2 regions of the Bacillus sp. BACIII genome follow, and region 2 is predicted to be linked to the other one. Evidence: riboswitches for the same ligand, from Rfam matches in the RefSeq annotation. Region 2 holds a riboswitch; the other holds the start of a gene.
The links. A riboswitch is a leader RNA that binds a small molecule or an ion and turns the genes downstream of it on or off. The one in region 2 is predicted to bind glycine.
Positions count from the first base shown of each region.

Region 1: linked by a shared signal. The riboswitch ahead of gcvT (glycine cleavage system aminomethyltransferase GcvT) and the one ahead of ACXN9U_RS18505 (amino acid permease) in region 2 are both predicted to bind glycine.

Region 1 covers NZ_CM174437.1:572,032-584,257, reverse strand. The annotation lists gene ACXN9U_RS03190 (DUF1385 domain-containing protein) at 141-1,097, shown strand; gene ACXN9U_RS03185 (SA1362 family protein) at 1,134-1,529, shown strand; gene ACXN9U_RS03180 (patatin-like phospholipase family protein) at 1,526-2,401, opposite strand; gene mntR (transcriptional regulator MntR) at 2,514-2,942, opposite strand; gene ACXN9U_RS03170 (lipoate--protein ligase family protein) at 3,042-3,878, opposite strand; gene ACXN9U_RS03165 (rhodanese-like domain-containing protein) at 4,071-4,454, shown strand; gene gcvPB (aminomethyl-transferring glycine dehydrogenase subunit GcvPB) at 4,493-5,965, opposite strand; gene gcvPA (aminomethyl-transferring glycine dehydrogenase subunit GcvPA) at 5,958-7,304, opposite strand; gene gcvT (glycine cleavage system aminomethyltransferase GcvT) at 7,319-8,419, opposite strand; glycine riboswitch at 8,598-8,698, opposite strand; gene ACXN9U_RS03145 (DEAD/DEAH box helicase) at 8,843-10,513, shown strand; gene ACXN9U_RS03140 (YqhG family protein) at 10,535-11,329, shown strand; gene sinI (anti-repressor SinI) at 11,506-11,679, shown strand; gene sinR (transcriptional regulator SinR) at 11,713-12,048, shown strand; gene tasA (biofilm matrix protein TasA) at 12,096-12,226, opposite strand, start outside.
Region 2 covers NZ_CM174437.1:3,750,737-3,762,962, forward strand. The annotation lists gene ACXN9U_RS18485 (RDD family protein) at 1-418, shown strand, start outside; gene ACXN9U_RS18490 (VOC family protein) at 455-1,141, opposite strand; gene ahpC (alkyl hydroperoxide reductase subunit C) at 1,442-2,005, shown strand; gene ahpF (alkyl hydroperoxide reductase subunit F) at 2,019-3,548, shown strand; gene ACXN9U_RS18505 (amino acid permease) at 4,026-5,369, opposite strand; glycine riboswitch at 5,514-5,594, opposite strand; gene fbp (fructose-1,6-bisphosphatase) at 5,887-7,812, shown strand; gene ACXN9U_RS18515 ((2Fe-2S)-binding protein) at 7,872-8,336, opposite strand; gene ACXN9U_RS18520 (FAD binding domain-containing protein) at 8,329-9,171, opposite strand; gene ACXN9U_RS18525 (xanthine dehydrogenase family protein molybdopterin-binding subunit) at 9,158-11,488, opposite strand; gene ACXN9U_RS18530 (NTP transferase domain-containing protein) at 11,494-12,114, opposite strand; gene ACXN9U_RS18535 (XdhC family protein) at 12,111-12,226, opposite strand, start outside.

The DNA of each region.
Region 1 (12,226 bases), 710 kb from region 2:
TCTAGGAAACCGGGTATACTGCTTGTAGAAAAAGCATTGATTTTCCGGCTGTCAAACTAGAGGTTTACCGCTGTTTCCTGTACAATAGAGTGAAAGAAAATGGTTAGTAAATCCTAAGAAAACAGGCAGGTTGATAAACAATGTCCAAACACAAAACGCCGCCCGCATACGGCGGTCAGGCTGTCGTTGAAGGGGTTATGTTCGGCGGCAGAAAAAATTATGTTACCGCCATCCGCAGGAATGACGGAAGCATTGATTTTTTCAAGCTTCCGAGAGTGCCGAACCCCAAGCTTTCGGTTTTAAAAAAGATTCCTTTTTTGCGGGGAATCGTCGCAATTATCGAGGCAAGCGCCAACGGCACAAAGCATTTAAACTTCTCCAGTGAACGTTACGGGCTTGACCCCCAAGAGGACGCCAAGCTGGAACAGGAAGATAAGAAGGGTTCGGGATTATCAATGTTTTTCAGCCTGGCGGTGATCGGCGTTCTATCGTTTTTGTTCAGCAAATTCGTTTTTACGCTCGTCCCGGTCTTTTTAGCTGAGCTTGTAAGGCCCGTTTTTTCCTCAGATGCCGCGCAGATCGGCATCGAAAGCCTGTTTAAGCTTATCCTGCTTCTCGGCTACATTTATTTTTTATCAATGACGCCGTTAATTAAAAGAGTGTTTCAATATCATGGAGCCGAACATAAGGTCATAAACTGTTATGAACAGAATTTACCAATTACGATAGAAAATGTTCAGAAACAGTCGCGGCTGCATTACCGATGCGGTTCAAGCTTTATCTTATTTACGATCATTGTCGGCATGTTTGTCTATTTACTCGTTCCGACAGATCCGCTTTGGGTGCGGATTTTAGACAGGATTGCGCTTATACCGGCCGTCCTCGGCATCTCCTTTGAAGTGCTCCAGCTGACGAACAGGGTTCGGAATATCCCCGTTTTGAAGGTGCTCGGTTATCCCGGCCTGTGGCTGCAGCTTTTAACGACAAAGGAACCGGAAGATGACCAGGTCGAGGTTGCCATAGAAAGCTTTAACGAGCTTCTCAGACTGGAAGACATTTCAGAACAGAGCGAAAAGCCGTCTCACAACGCAATCTGAACCGTTACCTGTTATTATTTTCGGAGGTGGGCAGTTATGAATCATCGTGTACAACCTTTTTTTGCTGTATTAATAGCGCTTGGCGCATTCGGTTTCGTTTATGCGGCGGTCACAAACCCCGCGCAGATGATCTCAAGAGCGATCACCGTCATTATCGCAGGCATCATTATTTATTTTATCGTGAGATCGGTCCTGAACCGCCGCACCGGACGTGACGGAACCGCTTTCAGAAAAGCGGCCAAACAATCGCGGCTCCGAATGAAGGAGCACAAAGCGAAGCACCGCGCCGGCCACAGGGGGCGGGTCAGCCATTTGCGGAGCGTGCCGAGCAGCAGCAGACCGAAGCCGATGATTCTGAAGAAAAAAAGCCAGACCCAGCTTACCGTCATAGAAGGTAAAAAGAATAAAAAGAAAAACAGAGCGCTTTTTTAATAGCTCCATTGCTTCAAAAATTGCTCTGTTTTGCTTTTTCCTAGCTCAATGAGAGCTAGTTTTTTTTGCGGTGTGAGGTGAAACTCCGTCGCCATCACATGTTCCACGGGAATAAAAATAATATTCTGTTCGTACTTTGTCGCGATATGTCTGGCATCATGAGCGTCTTTCATCGTTTCAAACAAAGCGCCGAACAGCTCAAAAGCGTTCCGGATTGATTTCTTCGGACGCTCTTTTTCATTAGGAGAAAGCGAAATTCCGATGACCGGCCGTTTGCGCTCTTTTGAAAACAGCCAAATCGGAAAATTGCTTAACACGCCGCCGTCAACAACCGTTGAAATGCCTTTTTCGGTCTTCAGTTTAATCGGTTCAAAAAAATAAGGGATGCTGCAGCTCATTCTGACAGCTCTGGCAACCGGGAACACCTCCGGATTTAATCCGTAGCGGGGAAGGTCGTCGGGAAGCACGATCATCGTTCCGTTCGTCAGATCTGAAGCGATCAGACGGAGCGATCCTTTTTTCATATCGCCGAATGCGATGATGCCCTTCGCTTTTAATTTATCCGCAATCCACTTTTCCAGCACATCGCCTCTGTACAATCCGAGGCGCCAATATATCGACACCCACTGCAGGATTTTCAGCGGGAGGAATGAGTATCTCTGATCAAGCAATTGCCTTCCGTCCACATCATCGATGATCGCATGAACCTCTCTGCTCGTGTAGCCCGCAGCGATCAATGCGGCAATAATCGCGCCGGCGCTTGTTCCGGCGAGCCTTTCAAAGCGAAAGCCCTTTTCTTCCAGCGCTTCATAAGCGCCGGCAAGCGCGACCCCTTTTATTCCCCCGCCCGAAAATACGCCGTCAATCTGCATACCGCGCCCTCTCCCTTCCATCCAAGGTGTATTATTATTTTAAGAAACGGCTTGGGGAAATAGACCAAAGAATGAAGACATTAAAAAAAGGGCGCCTATTTGGGCCGCCCTTTTATTCACCGGGATTTTCGGTTTTTTTCTGTACGGATTTCAATTCTTTTTTCCGGCTGTCGTCATCTTCAAAATACTGGACGAGATCGCCGATGCGGTCAATGCTGTTCCAGCTCAGATGATGTTCGATTCCTTCTACATCATTGTAAATCTTCTCTTCATCAACACCAATGATTCGTAAAAACTGCTCAAGCAATTCGTGTCTGTATACGAGCCGTTTGCCGATCTTTTTACCTTTTGACGTCAATACGAGCCCGCGATATTTTTCATAAATCAAATACTCGTCTTTATCTAGTTTTTGAACCATTTTCGTTACAGAGGAGGGATGGACTGCCAAAGCTTCCGCGATATCAGAAACCCGCGCATATCCTTTTTCTTCTATCAGCATATAAATCTGTTCAATATAATCTTCCATACTTGGTGTTGTCATCGTACCCCTCCCAAAAAGCACCTTAACTTAATAAACCATTACAAGTTTACACTAACGGTTATGAAAAAACAAGGATGCTTCCGGTCTGTCAAGCCTTAATCAGCGCTTATAATTCCATTCGTCAGACGCGTATTTCGTCTCAGCCAGATCATTGACAAACGCAAGCTCTTCAGGAGTGAGCGTGTAAGGTTCAAGATGAATGTTGAGGCCTTCCTCAAAACCGGCTTTAAAAGCGGTTCTGGCCTCATCCATCGTAACCGGTTTTTGGGCTAAGGCGTTGATGGCTACCGCTTTGTTTTTGAAATTCCGCTGCATGCGCTCACGGACTCTGTCGCTCGGATATAAAAACAGATCAAACAGCTTGTCCTCATCAATGTCAAGCAGGATAGAGCCGTGCTGAAGAATAACGCCTTTTTGGCGTGTCTGGGCGCTTCCCGCAACTTTCCGTCCTTCGACGACCAGCTCATACCACGAAGGCGCATCAAAGCAAACGGACGAGCGCGGATTTTTCAGGCTTTCTTTTTCTTTCTCCGTGCGCGGAATCGCAAAGTAGGCATCCAGCCCAAGGTTTCTGAATCCCTGCAGGATGCCTTCTGAAATGACCCGGTACGCCTCTGTCACCGTGGCCGGCATTTCCGGGTGATCCTCTGAAACGATGACGCTGTATGTCAATTCTTTATCATGCAGAACACCCCGTCCGCCTGTCGGTCTTCTGACAAACCCGAGGCCGTGTTTATGTACTGCGTCAAAGTTAATTTCCTTCTTAATATTTTGAAAATATCCGACAGACAATGTTGCCGGATTCCACCCGTAAAAACGGATCACCGGGGGAATTTTCTTTTGGCTGTGCCAATATAAAAGCGCTTCATCCAGCGCCATGTTAAATGCCGGGCTTTCGTTCCCTGAGTCAATAAACCGCCATGTTTCTTTTTCCATAAACTGAACCCTTCTTTATCGTTTTAATAAAATCAGTTTATCAAACTGCCGTGAAAATGAAAAATATTTCGTTTCATTAAGGATGACAATCGCTCCATGCTTTACTATAATAGTATTTGTCCCAAAACGTCCGGTAAGCCTTGTTTTCAGAAGCAGGGTTTTGATTTTATAAGCTAAAGGAGTAGAATCGCATTGTCTAATATGATTGCTTTAATTATTGTTGCGGCGTTTATCGTTTATATGATCGTGTCGTATTTTTACCAACAGCGTTTAATGAAAACACTTACGGAAGAGGAATTCCGCGCGGGCTACAGAAAAGCGCAGCTGATTGACGTCCGTGAACCGAATGAATTTGAAGGCGGCCATATTCTCGGCGCGCGCAACATTCCGCTGTCACAGCTGAAACAGCGCAAAAGCGAAATCCGTCCTGATAAACCCGTTTATCTGTACTGCCAAAACAATGTCCGCAGCGGACGCGCGGCACAGACGCTCCGCAAACACGGCTGCAAGGATATTTACAACCTGAAAGGCGGCTTTAAAAAATGGGGCGGAAAAATTAAAGCAAAGAACCAATAATGAAAAAGAGCTTTCCGTTTATACGGAAGCTCTTTTTTTTACACCCCGTCAGATGTATGTTCGTATTTTAAAACCGGCTTTCTTGCGGCCTTGGTTTCATCCATTCTTTTGACAACCGTGGTATGCGGCGCCTCCTGAACGATTTCAGGCGATTCCTCCGCCTCCCGCGCAATTTGAATCATCGCATCTATAAACGCATCAAGCGTTTCCTTGGATTCCGTTTCCGTCGGTTCGATCATGATGCTTTCTTCAACATTCAGCGGGAAATACACAGTCGGCGGATGATAGCCGAAATCTAAAAGCCGTTTGGCAATATCAAGCGTTCTTACGCCGAGCTTTTTCTGCCTTCTTCCCGATAACACAAATTCATGCTTGCAATGACGGTCATACGGGAGATCATAATAAGGCGCGAGTTTTCTCATCATATAATTTGCATTTAAAACCGCGTTTTCGGTCACAGCTTTTAAGCCGTCAGGCCCCATGGAACGGATATACGTGTAGGCTCTGACATTAATGCCGAAGTTGCCGTAATAAGGCTTTACGCGCCCGATCGATTGCGGGCGGTCATCGTCAAAAGTCAAACGGCCCTCTTTTTTCGTGAGAACGGGTTTCGGCAGATACGGAATGAATTCTTTTTTTACTCCGACCGGCCCCGAACCCGGTCCTCCCCCGCCGTGCGGCCCGGTAAATGTTTTATGCAGATTAAGGTGAACGACGTCAAATCCCATATCTCCCGGTCTTGCTTTACTTAAAACGGCATTTAAATTCGCTCCGTCATAGTAAAGTTTTCCGCCGGCCTGATGGACGATTTCAGCCATTTCCGTAATGTTTTCCTCGAATAATCCGAGGGTGTTCGGATTCGTCAGCATCAGCGCTGCTGTTTCTTCATTGACCGCTCTTTTCAGATCTTCAATGTCAACCAGTCCGTGTTCATTCGACTTGACGGTAATCGTTTCAAAACCGGCGACCGTAGCGGATGCCGGATTCGTGCCGTGGGCTGAATCAGGGACAATGACCTTCGTCCGTCCGAAGTCCCTGCGCGCTTCATGATAGGCGCGGATCATCATCAGGCCGGTCCATTCGCCGTGAGCCCCCGCGGCAGGCTGCAGCGTCACTTCGTCCATGCCCGTAATTTCCTCCAAATGTCCGCTTAAATCGTATAAAAGCTCAAGCGCCCCCTGAACCGTGTCCTCGTCCTGAAGCGGATGAATGGCGGAAAAGCCTGGGAACCGGGCAACTTTTTCATTTAATTTCGGATTGTATTTCATCGTACAGGAGCCGAGCGGATAAAAACCTGAATCAACTCCGTGGTTTCTTCTGGAAAGAGCGGTATAATGCCGCATAATATCAAGCTCTGATACTTCCGGCAGCTTTGCGTCTTCATCGCGGATGCAGTCACCGGGAAGAAGGCTCTCAAGCTCTGTTTCCGGCACATCAAGCTCCGGAAGGCTGTAACCGATACGCCCTTCGCGGGACATTTCAAAAATAAGCGCCTGATCTTGATTATTCATGTTGATCCCCCAATCCCGCAATAAGCGAATCGATCTCTTCTTTTGTTCTCAGCTCTGTGACGGCAATGAGCATATGCTGATTCAATTCCGGATACGCAAGGCCTAAGTCATATCCGCCGATGAATCCGTCTTGCAGGAGCTGCCGGTTTGCTTCTTTGACGGGGAGGTTCAGCCTGACGGCAAATTCATTAAACATCGGGCCGTCGAATGCTACGTGCAAGCCGGCTTTTTCCGCTTGGCGTCTCGCATAATCGGCTTTCAGTATATTTTGGCGTGCCATGTCTTTGACGCCGTTTTTTCCGAGCGCCGTCATCGCGACTGAAGCTGCTAACGCATTCAGCGCCTGGTTTGAGCAGATGTTAGAGGTGGCTTTGTCTCTTCTGATATGCTGCTCGCGTGCCTGAAGGGTGAGAACAAAACCTCTCCGCCCGTTTTCATCCTCCGTTTGGCCGACAAGCCGGCCCGGCACCTTTCTCATCAGTTTTTTCGTTACTGCAAAATAGCCGCAGTGCGGGCCGCCGAACGCCGCAGGTATGCCGAAAGGCTGCGCGTCCCCGACGACGATATCAGCTCCGTATGCTCCGGGCGGAGTCAAAATACCGAGGGCAAGCGGGTTAGAAGAAACAATCAGCTGGCTGTTCCCTTTATGTGCGAGCGGCTCAATGTCCTTTAACGGCTCAATTTGTCCGAAGAAGTTCGGATACTGGACGATTACGGCGGCCGTTTCATCACAGACGGCATGTTCTAATGCGTCAAGGTCTGTGACGCCGTTTTTTGCAGGCACCTCTACAACTTCAATATATTGGCCTTTTGCGTATGTTTTCAGAACATCCCGTGATTCCGGATGCACGGCGGCGGAAATGACGATTTTTTTCTTTTTCGTATGTCCTGACGCAAGCATCGCCGCTTCTGCCAGCGCCGTTCCCCCGTCGTACATGGAGGAGTTTGCAATATCCATACCTGTTAATTCGCAAATCATCGTTTGAAATTCAAAAATCGCCTGCAGCTCTCCTTGTGAAATTTCAGGCTGGTAAGGCGTATACGCCGTGTAGAACTCTGACCGGGAAATCACATGATCGACGATAACCGGCTGATAGTGATCGTACACTCCTGCCCCCAGAAAAGATGCATATGTAACAGCGTCCTTATTTTTCGCCGCAAGCTTTGTCAGCTCTCTCGTCAGCTCTGTTTCTGATTTTGCTTTTTTAATTTGGTAGTCTTTTTGAAACCTCACATCTTCCGGAATATCGGCAAACAGTTCATCAATTGAATCTGCGCCGATGGCTTTCAGCATTTCTTTTTTATCCTGTTCTGTCGCGGGCAAATATCGATGCTTCATATGACTCTCCTTTTTCAGCTCTGTTTTGGGCGTTTATAAAACGGTGTGCGGACAATCTTTGCTTTTACCGTTTTTTTGCGGATTTCCACTTCGACTTCCGTTCCGATTTCACTGAATTCCGTTTTGATTAAGGCAAGGCCGATATTTTTCTTTAAAGTCGGAGATTGTGTGCCTGTCGTGACTTCCCCGATCAGAGCACCGTCTTTTTTCACGGCGTAACCGTGTCTCGGAATTCCCTTTTCAATCATCTCAAGCCCGACCAGCTTACGCGGTGCTCCTTTTTCTTTCTGTTCACTCAATACAGACTTCCCGAAAAAATCGGAATCTTTCTTGTGTTTTACGGCAAATCCGATTCCGGCTTCAATCGGCGTAATGTCTTTCGTCAATTCCTGACCGTATAAAGCGAGCTTCGCTTCAAATCTCAGCGTATCACGCGCACCGAGACCGCACGGAACGATTCCTTCATTCTCTCCCGCTGTAAGAATCTCCTTAAACAGATGCACCGCGTCTTCATTGCGGCAATATAACTCAAACCCGTCTTCACCGGTATAGCCTGTTCTTGAAAGCAGAACTTGGCGGCCGGCAACGTCAGCTCCATCAATAAACGTAAACGGTTTTAAGGACGACACATCACATTCAGTCAGCTTCGCAAGAACTGCCTGAGCATTCGGCCCCTGAACGGCTAGCAGTGAAATCCCGTCAGACTGATTCGTCAGCGTGACATCCCCTTCCGCGTGTTCTGTCAGCCAAGCGATATCTTTTTCAATATTGGACGCGTTAATCACAAGCAGATAGCAGCTCTCGCTTTTCTGATAGATCAGCAAATCATCGACCGTACCGCCGTCAGGATAACACATGGCGGTATAGAGCGCGCTTCCCGGATTTAAATCGGCAACGTCATTTGTCATCATTTTTTGCAGAAAAGACAGGGCGTCTTTACCGGAGACTTCGACTTCTCCCATATGGGATACATCAAACAGACCCCCCTTTGTGCGGACGGCTTCATGCTCCTCTTTAATAGAAGAAAATTGAACCGGCAGCTCCCATCCTCCAAAATCAATCGTTTTTCCGCCGTATTCTTTATAAACGTCATAAAGCGGTGTTCGTTTCAGCATCATCTTCCCCCTTCAGTCATTGGCGCATTGTAAAGACATATAAAAAAGGACAGAGAAACACCTCATGAAAATGAAGGTTTCTCTGTCCCGGCACCTGAAAGTTTACTTTATGAAAACATCATAAAGACGTCCCCTTTGGTGGTCTGCTGCTTCAAACCGCAGACACTCTCCAGAGTTGCGTCGAGCAAGAGTTCTTTTGCCTGAGAGATTCACTCCGCAGTTTGCTCCTTCGGCGCCCGGATGCACATTTTTCGTCCGAGTCTCTCCCCTTGCTGTCATTCGCTCATATTTACCAATTGTTATGGACATACTAAAGCAATATCTTAGGTGAAATGATTACTTATATCCTACCACCCTCACATACGTCCGGCAACAAAAATGATGATAAATCAGTTTTTTAAAAGAAAGGCGGTTTTGTTACATATGACAGCAGAGATCATATTTGATGCAAACTGGCCGGGAGAGTTTTCTGAGCGGCTGAAAACCGACGGTCCCTGGTCAAATTGGGAGATGTACAAACTGTCGGCTGAAGTCCAGCAGACCCTTGCCATTCCTGAATTCGAAGGGTTGAGGGCTCCTTTATACCTGCCCGATTTCACTCCGCTTCCCCATCAGCTTGAAGTCGCGCAGAAAGTCGTTGAAAAAATGAATGGCAAAGCGATTTTGGCTGATGAAGTGGGGCTCGGAAAAACGGTCGAAGCGGGACTGATTTTAAAAGAATACATGATTCGCGGGCTGGCCAAAAAAATCCTGATTCTTGTGCCGGCATCACTCGTTTCCCAGTGGGTGAAAGAGCTTCAGGAGAAGTTTTTAATACCCGCTGTTGAACAGAAGAAAAGCTATGTGTGGGAACAGTGCGATATCGTCGTTTCTTCTATTGATACGGCAAAACGCTCGCCACACAAGGACATTGTGCTTTCGATTCCGTATGATCTCGTCATTATTGACGAAGCGCATAAGCTCAAAAACAGCAAAACGAAAAATTATGAATTTGCGAGAAGTCTTGTGAAGAAATATTGCCTGCTTCTGACGGCGACCCCGATTCAAAACCGGATCGAAGAAATTTTCAATTTAGTGTCACTGTTAAAACCCGGCCACTTAGGAAATGAAAGCGGATTTCAAGAAACGTTCAATCAAAAGGACGGGATTGACGCTCATGAGCATTTAAAAGAGCTCGTCAATAAAGTGATGATCCGCAACACACGGAGCGACACGGGGCTTACATGGACGAAGCGCCACGTGGAAACAGTGCCGATCACCTTTTCACCGACGGAACAGGCGCTCTACGATGACATTAACGCACTGAAAAACGGCACGGAAAAGCCCGCAAGCGCATTTTCCATTATGACGCTGCAACGGGAGTGCTGTTCAAGCAGGGAAGCCGTGTATATGACGCTTAAAAAAATGCTTGATCAAAAAGACAAACAAGCGCCCGCTTTCGATGAACAGACGATTGCCAATTTAATGGACCGCATCAATCAAGTCACGCAAAACTCAAAAGCGATTCAAGTTGTTGACTTGATTAAAAAGATTAATGACAAGGTCATTATTTTTACTGAGTATCGGGCGACACAGATTTACCTGCAATGGTTCCTCCAGCAGAACGGCATAAGCTCCGTTCCGTTCAGAGGCGGATTTAAGCGCGGGAAAAAAGACTGGATGAAGGATCTCTTCCGCGGCAAAGTGCAGGTCCTGATCGCTACAGAAGCCGGAGGGGAAGGAATCAACCTGCAATTTTGCAACCATATTATCAACTATGACCTTCCGTGGAACCCGATGCGGCTTGAACAAAGAATCGGTAGGATTCACAGACTCGGTCAGGAAAGAGATGTCCACATCTACAATATGGCGACAAAACATACGGTGGAAGAGCATATCTTAAAACTCTTGTATGACAAAATTCATTTATTTGAAAATGTCGTCGGAGAACTAGATGACATTTTAACAAAAATCAAAGTGAGCAATTTTGAAGATCATTTACATGATATTTTATGCCACTCGCTGACAGTGGAAGAAATGCGGATCAAAATGGACAACCTTACCTCTTTCTTATCGTACGGTACGGAAAAACCCGCCAGAAAAAAAGGCTCTTAATTTAAAAGGAGGAAGCGCGACATGAGACAGCAGGAGGTTCACCAATTTTTACTGCGCTTTTTTGAAGCGAACCACTGCCCGATTACTGAACACGGGCCGGGTTTTATGACGGTTCAGTTGACGGTCGAGATGGACAAACAAATTATGAACCGCCCGTTTTATTGGCATTGGCGTGAAAAAACGGGCGGCGAACCAAACCCGATGAAGATCACGTTCATCACTGATAAAGAAACGGCTCCGGAGGATATGGACGGCGAGTTTATTTACTTTGGAGCCCCGCGCCTCTTTCAAATCTTTCAAGCAGTTAAACAAAATGGGAGATTTACAAGAATATATGAGAAAATTGTATCAGCCGGAGCCAGAGTGCCGCTTCAGCCCTGGCTTGGATTAAATGTAGTGATTTCATACCAATCCGACATGAAAAAAGACAGACTTTTGTCTTTAGGCCTGCATCTTGTTTCTGGAACAATCGTTGAAGGATTTCAGCAGAAGCTTGCACCGCTGCCGATGACATCACAAATATCAGACTATTGCTTTACCATATCGCCGATGATTAAGCCGGAAAGCGGGATTAAAAGGATGGAGCATTACTTAAAAAACGCTGCCGCAAAAGAACCGTCAGACTGGGCCGACAGCGCGGTCGCCAGATGGAAGAAGGATCTCAGGCTGCTCGATCAGTTTTACGAGCAGACAGAGGAAAAACCTGAGGAATACCACTTGGAAAAACAAGCGCTGAAAGCCTTATATCAGCCGAAAATCCACATTCAGATCGAAAATGGCGGTTTATTTTTCCTGCAAAGTAATTTTTCTGGATAAGCGTTATCCATTCGACACCTTTCCCGTTTTTTCTAGAAATTCTATATTATAATAAAAGTATACAGAAAAAATTTCTGGCGTTTCGCATGCGATGAATCACTTCCAGACATGTAAAGATAAGGTCATGGGCGGATTGGCTGAAATACATAAACAAGTATTTTAGGAGGAGAAAATGCATGAAAAATGCAAAAATGGAATTTTCGCAATTAGATAAGGAATGGGTTGAGCTGATATTAGAAGCTCAAAAAGCAAATATCAGCCTGGAAGAAATACGCAAATACCTGCATTCGCATAAAAAGTCTTCTCAACATATCCAGGCCGCCAGAAGTCATACCGTAAATCCTTTCTGAATGTGCTATAATATCACAAGGAAGGTGATGACATTGATTGGCCAGCGTATTAAACAATACCGAAAAGAAAAAGGCTACTCACTATCAGAACTAGCTGAAAAAGCTGGGGTAGCGAAGTCTTATTTAAGCTCAATAGAACGAAATTTACAGACGAACCCCTCCATTCAATTTCTAGAAAAAGTCTCCGCTGTTCTGGACGTCTCGGTTCATACTTTACTTGATGAAAAACATGAAACCGAATACGATGGTCAATTAGATAGTGAATGGGAGAAATTAGTTCGTGATGCGATGACATCCGGGGTATCAAAAAAACAATTTCGTGAATTTTTAGATTATCAAAAATGGAGAAAATCGCAAAAAGAGGAGTAGTGCCGCCATATGTGCACAACTCCTCTTTTATCTGCCCGCCGTTCGGATTAGTTTTTATCCTCACTGTGAGCCTTTTCGTTTTCCTTCACGTAACCGTCTTTATCCGTATGATCTTTTGTAATGGTCAAGCCGTTCCATTGCGTCGCTTCAAAAGAGAATTGAAGAGAAATCGCATTGC
Region 2 (12,226 bases):
TTACGTCATTGATCAGATCATCATAGGAATTCCGATTTTTATCATTCAATTTGCAGTCACTTTTTTATTTGCGGCAGGCGTTGCGGCGGCTGACCCCTTCATGACCGAAAATCAGTTTAACATCTCTTTTCTGGTGTTCGGCGTCATCCCGATTCTTGTGAGCTCTTTTGTGATCAGTATCTTATATTTCAGCCTGCTCACGGCCTCAAAGATGCAGGGGACACTGGGAAAAGCATTGCTCGGCCTTAAGGTCGTCAATGAAGATGGCGGACGCATTTCCATCGGCCAGGCCTTCGGACGCGCTTTCGCTTATATCATATCTAAGGTCATTCTTTATATCGGTTTCATTATGGGTGCCTTCGGAGAGAAAAAAGCGCTGCACGACATCATGTGCAGCACCCGGGTTGTTTATAAATAATGTCCTTAAGTCCGGGCCTTTTGAGCCCGGGCTTTTTTATGACGGCTGCGCCCGCTTGATGTCAATGCCGCCTTTTCCGTCAGCCTCAATGCGGATCGTCCCGTTCACAATGACAGACAGCGGATGAAACTCCGCATGCTGATCAGAAAAAATCCAGCGGCGCCCGTTCCGCCCTAAAAGCAAAAACGCCCCATCATTGTAATCACCCATAAAATGAAACCCGTTCTCCTTAAGAGGCGCGCCGTCTCTCACCGGTATACCGAAATGCTGCAGCTCCTTCCCCGTCGATACCACCTCGGCAGCCGTCAGATTCACCTCGCCGATATTCAGGACGGACTCAATCGAAAAACGTTCCGCGCTTGCCGGTGACGTGTCTCTCGCGATGAATTCCGCCACATTGTTGGACGGATCTTTGAAATAAAAGGAACGCGCATGTATATGAGAGAAATACACCTCATCCTCGCCATCTTCCGTTTGAAAAACGACTTTATCCTTCATCCATGCCTTCGCCTCATCAAAACGATTATTCGGAATGTTAAACGCGAAATGATACGTCGGATGAGATTGAGAATCGGTGCGCCTGAATTCCAATTTGCTTTCTCCCGCCCTGATTGTAAACGAATCATCGGACTGATCCGCTAAAGAAAAACCCAACACCCTTACATAGAAGTCTTTCGTCTCCTCTAAAGCACAACTGTACAAAGTAATGTTATTTATTTGCATGATCATACCCCCTTTGGTTTATACTGCCATATAGAGGGGTTGATTTCCCACCATTTCGTTTCACCAATTGAGAATCCCCCTTTCGCCTGGCGCTAAACATGATAAACAGCGCCAAACCGCTTATACCAAGCGATTTTTAACGTTTAAAGCAAAAAAAGCAGAAAATAATACCTCATATAGCTTGACAAAAAATAAATGTTATTTAATAATCTATATATAATTAGAATTATTATTGAAAGATAAAGTGAATGCTTTGTCTTTTTAATATATTTTAAAATCACATTTCAGGAGGAAGATATTATGTCTTTAATCGGAAAAGAAGTACTGCCATTCGAAGCAAAAGCTTTCAAAAACGGTGAATTCATCGATGTAACAAACGAAGATTTGAAAGGTCAATGGAGCGTTTTCTGCTTCTACCCAGCAGATTTCTCTTTCGTTTGCCCGACTGAGCTTGAAGATCTTCAAGGACAATACGCTGCACTGAAAGAATTAGGCGTTGAAGTATACTCTGTTTCTACAGATACTCATTTCGTACACAAAGGCTGGCATGACAGCTCTGAAAAAATCGGCAAAATCACTTACGCAATGATCGGTGACCCATCTCAAACGATCTCCCGCAACTTCGACGTTCTTGACGAAGAAACTGGTCTTGCTGACCGCGGAACATTCATCATCGATCCTGATGGCGTCATCCAAACAGTTGAAATCAATGCAGGCGGTATCGGCCGTGACGCAAGCAACCTTGTAAACAAAGTAAAAGCAGCTCAATACGTTCGTCAAAACCCAGGTGAAGTCTGCCCGGCTAAATGGGAAGAAGGCGGCGAAACACTTACACCTAGCCTTGATTTGGTAGGTAAAATCTAAGGAGTGCATTCAATTGGTACTTGATGCAAATATCAAAGCACAATTAAATCAATACATGCAGCTAATTGAGAACGACATTGTTCTCAAAGTAAGCGCCGGTGATGATGACACTTCTAAGGACTTGCTGGCTCTCGTTGACGAACTGGCTTCCATGTCATCTAAAATTTCAGTTGAAAAAACTGAATTAAACAGAACACCGAGCTTCAGCGTTAATCGTACCGGAGAAGACACAGGCGTTACATTCGCCGGTGTTCCTCTCGGCCACGAATTTACATCATTAGTGCTGGCATTGCTTCAAGTCAGCGGCAGAGCGCCTAAGGCTGATCAAAAGGTCATTGACCAGATTAAGAACATCAGCGGAGAATACCGCTTTGAGTCTTATATCAGCCTGACATGCCACAACTGCCCTGATGTCGTCCAAGCATTAAACATGATGAGCGTGCTCAACCCGAATATCACTCATACAATGATTGACGGCGCGGCATTCAAAGAAGAAGTAGAAAGCAAAAACATTATGGCTGTTCCGACTGTTTTCTTAAACGGTGAATCTTTCGGAAGCGGCCGTATGACCATCGAAGAGATTCTCGCGAAAATGGGCAGCGGCGCAGATGCGTCTGAGTTTGCCGACAAAGAGCCGTTTGACGTTCTTGTTGTCGGCGGCGGACCTGCCGGCGCAAGCGCGGCGATCTACACGGCGCGTAAAGGCATCCGCACCGGTGTCGTCGCTGAACGCTTCGGCGGCCAGGTACTCGACACCATGAGCATCGAAAACTTCATCAGCGTCAAAGCGACTGAAGGACCGAAGCTCGCTGCAAGCCTTGAAGAGCACGTGAAAGATTATGATATTGACGTCATGAACCTTCAGCGCGCGAAACGCCTTGAGAAAAAAGACCTCTTCGAACTTGAACTTGAAAACGGCGCTGTACTGAAAAGTAAAACAGTGATCCTGTCAACAGGTGCCCGCTGGCGCAATGTCAACGTACCTGGTGAGCAAGAGTTCAAAAACAAAGGTGTTGCATACTGCCCGCACTGTGACGGACCATTGTTTGAAGGCAAAGACGTAGCCGTTATCGGCGGCGGAAACTCCGGAATCGAAGCGGCGATTGACCTTGCAGGTATCGTCAATCACGTGACTGTGCTGGAGTTCGCGCCGGAGCTGAAAGCAGACGAAGTCCTGCAAAAACGTCTTTACAGCCTGCCAAACGTCACTGTGCACAAAAATGCACAAACGAAAGAAATCACAGGCGACCAAAACGTAAACGGCATTACGTTCGTTGATCGTGAAACAGGCGAAGAAAAACACGTTGAACTTCAAGGTGTTTTCGTCCAAATCGGTCTCGTGCCTAATACAGAATGGTTAGACGAAACCGTCGAACGCAACCGCATCGGCGAAATCATCGTCGATAAGAGCGGCGCAACAAGCGTTCCCGGCCTATTCGCCGCAGGGGACTGCACAGACGGCCCGTACAACCAAATCATTATCTCAATGGGATCAGGTGCAACTGCCGCTTTAGGCGCATTTGATTATTTGATCCGGAATTAATGTAAAAAGCCGCCATATGAATGGCGGCTTTTTATGTTATCAGTTAGGGTTTGCTCCGCCAACACATGCTTTTCCTCATAGTTTTGCAGATGCTCCATTTGAATTTTAAGGGTAAATAATGTTAACATTATCCTTGTTAAAATATCAATATATTCCCATTTATATCTATTGCTTTTTTCCTCAAATTAGAAAGGGGTTATTTGAATTGCAAAGAAAGTCTTTTACTGACTCATCAATTTTCTTTTTTTTAATTTGTATTTTGGGAGGCATACTTTTTCTTTTAACAAAATGATTCGAGTCTTTTTTAGTTGTTGACTCTCTAATTTTATACATAAGGCTTGTCGCTATCCACCGTTCCCTTTAAGGCACAAATAGCTTGTTTCCTATATGCCTGGTTAACGAAAGAAAAAGACAGCATACTGCAAGCGGCACGCTGTCTTTTTCTTGAAACTCTGATGACCATTTACTTCATAACCTTTATGTCTTGCTCCCTCTCGCCCGATAGATAAGAAACAGTCCAATAAACCACAGCGGCGTCAGCAGCAAAGCCGGGCGCGTCGCATCCGCAAACAGCATAATCACCAGAATGGCGGCAAACAGCGCCAGCACGGCGTAATTGATAAACGGCGCGAACGGCGCCTTGAAAGACGAGCTTGCGTGTAAGTCCGGGCGGGTTTTCCTGTATCTGATATGACAGACAAGAATCACGCCCCACACCCAAATGAAACAAATCGCGCTGATGGTGGTCACGATGCCAAACGCTTCTTCCGGTATCAATTTGCTTAAAAGAGCGCCCGCTGACAGCACAATGACCGATACCCATAACGCGCTGCTCGGCACATGGTTTTTATTCAGCTTCGCGAAACTGGCCGGCGCCTGTTTCGTTTTGCTTAAGTTATACAAAATCCGGCTTGTAGAAAACATCCCGCTGTTACAAGCAGAAGCGGCCGACGTTAATACGACAAAATTAATGATTCCCGCGGCCACCGGAATGCCGACTAAGCTGAAGGTCTTCACAAAAGGACTTTCCGCCGCATTCAGCTGCGTCCAAGGGTTAATACATAAAAGAATGATCAATGCCCCGACGTAGAAAAATAAAATACGCAATGGAATTTTATTGATAGCGGACGGAATGTTTTTTTTCGGATTTGATGTCTCCGCTGCCGACACACCCACTAATTCCACACCGACATAGGCGAAGATCACCATCTGGAACGATAGCAAAAAGCCTGAAAACCCGTTTGGAAACAAGCCTCCGTGCTCCCACAGATTCGCCGCTGAAACCGTTCCGGTATGCGTTTTGAACCCAATCACCAGCAAAACCACACCGATGACAATTAACGCGAGAATCGTGATCACCTTAATTAAGGCGAACCAAAACTCCAACTCTCCAAAAATCTTGACCGTTAACAGATTAAGCCCTAATAAAATGAGCAAACAGATAAGTGCAGGAACCCATTGCGGAATGTCAAACCAATATTTCACATATACACCGACGGCGATCACATCCGCCATAGCCGTCATAATCCAGCAAAACCAATAAGTCCAGCCGGTGACAAACGCCGCACGCGGCCCTAAATACGCCTCGGCAATATCCGTTAATGATTGGTACCCCGCTTTAGATAACAGCAGTTCTCCCAGCGCCCGCATGACGAAAAAAAGCGCAATACCTACAATAAAATACGCAAAGATGATAGAAGGACCCGCCAGCTGAATCGCCTTACCGGACCCTAAAAACAATCCGGTGCCGATCGTGCCGCCAATGGCGATCAGCTGCACGTGCCGATTCGACAAGTCCCTCTTTAGCTCTCGCTGTTCCACACCTGACTCCTCCTTACTTTTTGATGAACGACGAGAAAATAAAGCCAATAAAAAAAGAGATTGGATGCCCTCCAATCTCATGGTCATAAGAATATCAAATTATATTTGCGCCGCTGACAATCAACAGCATGCCAAATACATATTCGGTACTCTTCTGTCCTTTTGCCTGAGATTGTGAACCCTTCGGCGCCGCGGTAAACCCGCGGTCTCTCCAGAAGCCGCTCCTGCTGTAGTTCGACCCACAGCAATCATAGCCTGCTACGTATTAAGTTTCCGATAGAAATAACTATCAGCTAAATTTTTATTTTAATAGAAGTTTAATCATTTGTCAACAGGGTGATGAGCTGTCTGCGGAAGGTATATGTTGAGGCCTTAAGCGCCGTATTTTCTGTTTTGTTTGTCTCAAAAAGGACTTATGAGGTACTATCATATAAGGTCTAATAATTTAAACATCATGTCATACTTTAAATTCACCTTATCATGCAATGGCTCGTAAATAAAAAGGGGATGGACGAGATTGGAAACCAAATATTTAGATCTGCTCGCACAAAAATACGATTGTGAAGAAAAAGTGGTCACAGAGATCATTAATCTGAAAGCGATACTGAACCTGCCGAAAGGAACCGAGCATTTCGTCAGTGATCTGCACGGAGAGTATCAGGCATTCCAGCACGTGCTGCGGAACGGTTCAGGAAGAGTAAAAGAGAAGATCCGCGATATTTTCAGCGGCGTCATTTACGATAGAGAAATTGATGAACTGGCGGCTTTGGTCTATTATCCGGAGGACAAACTGAAGCTGATCAAACATGACTTTGATACGAAAGAGGCATTAAACGAGTGGTATAAAGAAACGATTCATCGGATGATTAAGCTCGTTTCATATTGTTCTTCCAAGTACACCCGCTCCAAATTGCGCAAAGCGCTGCCTGCCCAATTTGCTTATATTTCCGAAGAGCTGCTGTACAAAACAGAACAAGCCGCCAACAAAGAACAATATTACTCCGAAATCATAGAACAGATCATCGCGCTCGGCCAAGCTGATAAGCTGATCACCGGGCTTGCTTACAGCGTGCAGCGATTGGTGGTCGACCATCTGCATGTTGTCGGCGATATTTATGACCGCGGACCGCAGCCGGACAGGATTATGGAAGAACTGATCAACTATCATTCAGTGGATATTCAATGGGGGAATCACGATGTTCTCTGGATAGGCGCCTATGCCGGTTCGAAAGTATGTCTGGCCAATATTATCCGTATCTGTGCCCGCTATGACAACCTGGACATTATTGAAGATGTCTACGGCATCAATCTGAGACCGCTATTGAACCTTGCCGAAAAATATTATGATGATAACCCGGCTTTCCGCCCGAAAGCAACTGAAAACAGACCGGAAGATGAGATTAAGCAAATCACAAAAATCCATCAGGCGATCGCGATGATCCAATTCAAGCTTGAGAGCCCGATTATTAAGAGACGGCCGAACTTTAATATGGAAGAACGGCTGTTACTGGAAAAGATTGATTATGACCGCAATGAAATCACGCTGAACGGAAAAACGTATCAACTGGAAAACACCTGCTTTGCGACGGTGAATCCCAAACAGCCCGATCAGCTATTAGAAGAAGAAGCAGAAGTCATGGACAAGCTGCTGTTTTCTGTCCAGCACTCCGAAAAGCTGGGCCGCCATATGAATTTTATGATGAAAAAAGGCAGCCTGTATTTAAAATATAACGGCAACCTGTTGATTCACGGCTGTATTCCTGTTGACGAAAACGGCAATATGGAAACGATGATGATTGAGGATAAAGCTTATGCGGGCCGTGAGCTGCTAGATGTTTTTGAACGGTTCTTACGGGAAGCGTTTGCTCATCCGGAAGAAACTGATGACCTGGCGACAGATATGGTCTGGTACTTATGGACAGGCGAGTATTCCTCCCTCTTCGGAAAACGCGCCATGACCACCTTTGAGCGGTATTTCATCAAAGAGAAGGAAACGCATAAAGAAAAGAAAAACCCGTATTACTATTTGCGTGAAGACGAGGCAGCCTGCCGAAACATCCTGAAGGAATTCGGGCTCAACCCGGATCATGGCCATATCATCAACGGCCATACACCGGTAAAAGAAATCGAAGGCGAAGATCCGATCAAGGCAAACGGAAAAATGATCGTCATCGACGGCGGCTTCTCCAAAGCCTACCAATCCACAACAGGCATCGCCGGCTACACGCTCTTATACAACTCCTACGGCATGCAGCTCGTCGCCCATAAACACTTTAACTCCAAGGCCGAAGTGCTGAGCACCGGAACCGACGTCTTAACGGTGAAACGATTAGTTGACAAAGAGCTGGAGCGGAAGAAAGTGAAAGAAACGAATGTCGGTGAAGAACTGATGAAAGAAGTGGCGATTTTGGAGAAACTGCGGGAGTATCGGTATATGAATTGAGGAATATGGAGTTCAGGGATGATTCTCTGGGCTCTTTTTGTGATTCCCCGCAACAACGGCTAATGATCCCCTTTCCCTGTATGTAAAACCGATTTAACCGCTTCTTCAATCTCCTTATAACCCGTACATCTGCAAATATTGGACTCCAGCCAATTTTTAATCGTTTCATCACTTGCATTCGGCTCAGTATTCACTAAGGCATGACAATTCATGAGAAAACCAGGTGTGCAATATCCGCATTGAAACGCAAATTTTTCAATAAAAGCCTTTTGAATCGGCGTATTGATAAGTCCTTCAATTGTCGTAATGTCCTTTCCTTCCCCTTCTGCCGCAAGCATTAAGCAAGATTTCATTGGTATCCCGTCCGTTAATACCGTACAGGCGCCGCAATCCCCATTTAAGCAGCCCGGCTTTGAACCAGTTAATCCGAGACGAAGACGGAGAGCAAATAACAAAGTATCGGCCGGTCTGACAGTCATCTGTCTTTCTTCGCCATTTACTTTCAACGTAATAGGATCAGACATTGGAACCTCCTTCTAATTCCTGCAAGGCATCTAAAATTGTATTTTGCAAGATAAATATCCGATATTCACTTGAGCCTTCTGCATCATCAAGAACGGGTTTGGGTACATACTGTAAAGACCTGCGCACTCTATCCTCTGCTGTGCCGCTTTTATCGTTAAGCACAGCCTCCATTTCAGCAGAACGAAAAGGAAATGGACATACGCCGCTGAAGGCCATTCTGATCTCATCATCTTTTTTCAGCGCACAGACTGTCACCAATGGATATCCGACATTCCACTGCTGTCTTCTTTTGATACTGACAAACGGCAAGTCAACATACGCTCGATCGACAACGATATGAAATAAAAAATCTCCTTTTCGCAACTGTATTTCCTTGTTAAATACTTTATTTATGGGACGGTAATGAATCCCCGCTCTCCCTGCAATCCCTAGCAAACTATCAGAAATCAGCAACGGCAGCACGGCCTCACGGTAATAGATGCCCCCGCAAATATTTCCGCCCAGGCTGATTTTATTTCGAGACGTCCGATCCGCAATTTCACTTACTGTTTTACTTAATAGCGGAAATGGATTTTCTTCCTCCAGTTTCGTTAATGACACGCCCGCTCCGATCACCAGATCATTTTCATAAAAGCGGATGGTTTGAAATTCCGGAAGCACGTTCATATCTATCACCGCATCCGTATAGATGATATTCAGCCTTCCTAACGTGATAATTTCCGTGCCGCCGGAATAATACATTGGTGTTTTCTTTTCGGCCGCAAGCGAGTGAAATAGATTGATTGTTTCTTGAATGGTCTTCGGTTTAAAATAGTCGAAATCAAACGGTATCATCTTTCCACCCCTCTTGCGTCCTCCATAATCGTTCGGGAATGAGAGGAAGTTGATTCAATTGGACACCTAAAGCGGCGGAAAGGCAATTTCCCAATGCTGCCGGCATCCCCAACAGTCCGTGTTCCCCGCCTCCGCGCGCTCCATAAGGCGCAATCACATGCGGGGTTTCAACAAATTCAATGATATATTCAGGCTGCTCTCCATAGTGAAGGGGGCGGTATGTTCTAAGCTGAGGATTTAATACTCTGCCATATGAATCAAATACAAAGGTTTCTCTTCCTCCAAATGCGATTCCCATACTCATCCCCCCCATCACTTGACCCCTAGCAGCTTTTTCATTCAGTACAGTTCCTATATCCACAACAGAATAGGCTTTTGTAATTCGATACGTATAATCCCGTTGATCCAACTCAACTTCAATTCCCTGAGCACCGACAGCCCACTCGGGTCCCGGCTTCCCTCTTCCCGTTTCCCGGTCTAAATTCGTCATTCGGGTTAATGTGTAATTGCCGCTCGCAATGATTTGGCCGCCAATGGTATTTCCATTTGGAAACGTATATCCGTAAGCAATGTCTTTTATTTCAACATGTACAGAAGGATGATCTATAAAATAAACCTTTCCGTCGGCCACTTCCAATTCCTCGACAGGAACCCGCAACACGCATGATGCCACTTCCTTAAGCTTTCGAATGGCTTCTTCCGCTGCATTCAGTACGGCTCTTCCGGCCATTAACGTCCCTCTGCTCCCCACGGTTTTCCAATGTTCGGGTGTTGTTTGGGTGTCTACAAGCATTTTCACGTGAATCTTGCTTATATCCATTTTCATTCGTTCCGCCAGGATTTGGGCTAACACTGTTTTTGTCCCTGTTCCTATTTCCACTACCCCTGACATCAAATTAATGCTTCCATCGGGATTAAAGGTTAAAATCACCCCGGACGTTGCATTTGTATCAAATGTTGAGGTTTTCCAAATGCAGCTGATCCCCTTCGCCCGTATCTTCCGGCCGTCGATTTCAATTCGCTGTCCCTCGTCCCAATTCATTAATTCCTTCAATCTCTCAATGCATTTCGGCACATTTCCGACCGTGCTTGAATTGAGAAGAACTTGAGTCGGTGTGGTGTCACCGGGGCGAATGGCATTTTTATAGCGGAGTTCTAATGGGTCCATGTTCAGCTTTTCCGCCAATACATCCATCGTCCGCTCAAAGGCAAATAACACTTCAGCATGGCTGTAGCCCCTGAATGCACTTGGATATGGATGATTCGTATACATACAATATGAATCACACCGTATATGATCGATCGCGTACGGACCCGTACAATCAACCACCGCAGCCCGGCTGATGTCCACTCCTTTATCAGAGTATGCTCCGCCATCAAATAAAAGCTGAATGTCTGCCGCCTTTAAAATTCCATCCTTTGTGGCCCCTAATTTGACAATGGCATCCAGTCCTATATGACCAGGAGATGTGATCATATCCTCTTCTCTCGTATTAAATAATTTGACGGGCCGGCCTCCGACTGCTTTTGATGCCAAATAGGCAATGACCTCTAACTGAACGGCTGCTTTTCCCCCGTACGCTCCTCCTACTAAAGGGGTTTTGACGATAACCTTTCCGGGTTCAATTCCAAAGTACCACTCCATTAATTTTTTAATGGCAAAAGGAGCTTGAGAGGATGTTGTCATGATAATCTCCTCATCAGCCCGAATTTCAACAATCGAGCATCTTGTCTCCATAGCCGCGTGATCAGAAGGGTTAAAGGAAATTTGGAATTCTGCTGTCACATCACTTTCCTTAAATCCGTCTTCAATATTTCCTTTTCTGATTTTATCCAGGTTCGCGATATTTGTCTTCGGAACCGGGAATACACCTGCCTTCTTCTCATAGCGGTCAACATGTTCATGGACGAGGGGAGCATCTTTTTGAAAAGCCTCACGGGGGGAATTGACGACGGGAAGAGGTTTATAGGACACTTTAATGGCATCCGCGGCCTTTTTGGCTATGATTGGATTTTCCGCCACAACTACAGCAACCGGCTCACCGTGGTATCTGACCCTTTTATAAGCAATCGGCGGCCTGTCTTTAATTTCTTCACCTGCAAGCGGAAAAGGTTCATCGCCCAATATCGCTTTCACTCCGGGAATCTTCCAGGCTTCTGAAAAATCAATAGACACAATATCGGCATGAGCATATGGGCTGATCAGCATTTTTGCGTGTAATGTGCCTGTTGCATGTAAATCATCCGTATATTTCGCCTTACCCGTCACTTTTTCAAGAGCCTCTTTCCGAATGACACTTTTCCCGATATACTCCAACTCATTCACTCCCCGAATTTATTCAGCAGGAAAGTATAATCTTCAACCGTGTCTACGTCATAAAAAAGCAAAGGGTCTTGAAAGCTGATCATTTTTCCCGTCTTGAACATACTTTCACGGATCACGTGCCGGGCGCCCTGATCTCCCTTTAACTGATGCAATACTGGAAAACATTGATTTGAGAATAAAATGGGGGGCATAGGAAGATGCTGATTTTCAGCGGCGATAAATGAATAGCGGCGCTCCTTTTGATAGGAATCAATTAACGTATTGATGATATCTGCGGTGACAAACGGCTGATCTGCAAGGAGAATGATAACGGCGTCAGCCTCGTACGCTGCCGCTTTTTGTAAACCGCATTGTATAGAATGGCCTTGGCCCTTACCCGCTTGCTCACATTCCGCCTGGCTCCACTTATTTGAGATGGGATCTAAAAAGAAAAAATCCGAAAGCCAATGCAGTGAATCTCCCTTTCTCGTTACAACGAAGATATGATCTAATTCAGATAACAGGGCATGTTTAAGGGCCATACTTCCGAGGGAGACGCCATTGAGAAATAAACTGCGCTTATCCGTCCCCATGCGTCTGCTTGTACCGGCTGCCAGGTAAATACCTGCTGTTTTCATAAGCGAGACCTTTGTTTTCGCATTTCTTTAATCATCTCGCCAACAATGCTTACAGCAATCTCCTCAGGCCCTTGTGCCCCGATGGAAAGCCCAATGGGGGAATGAATATCCT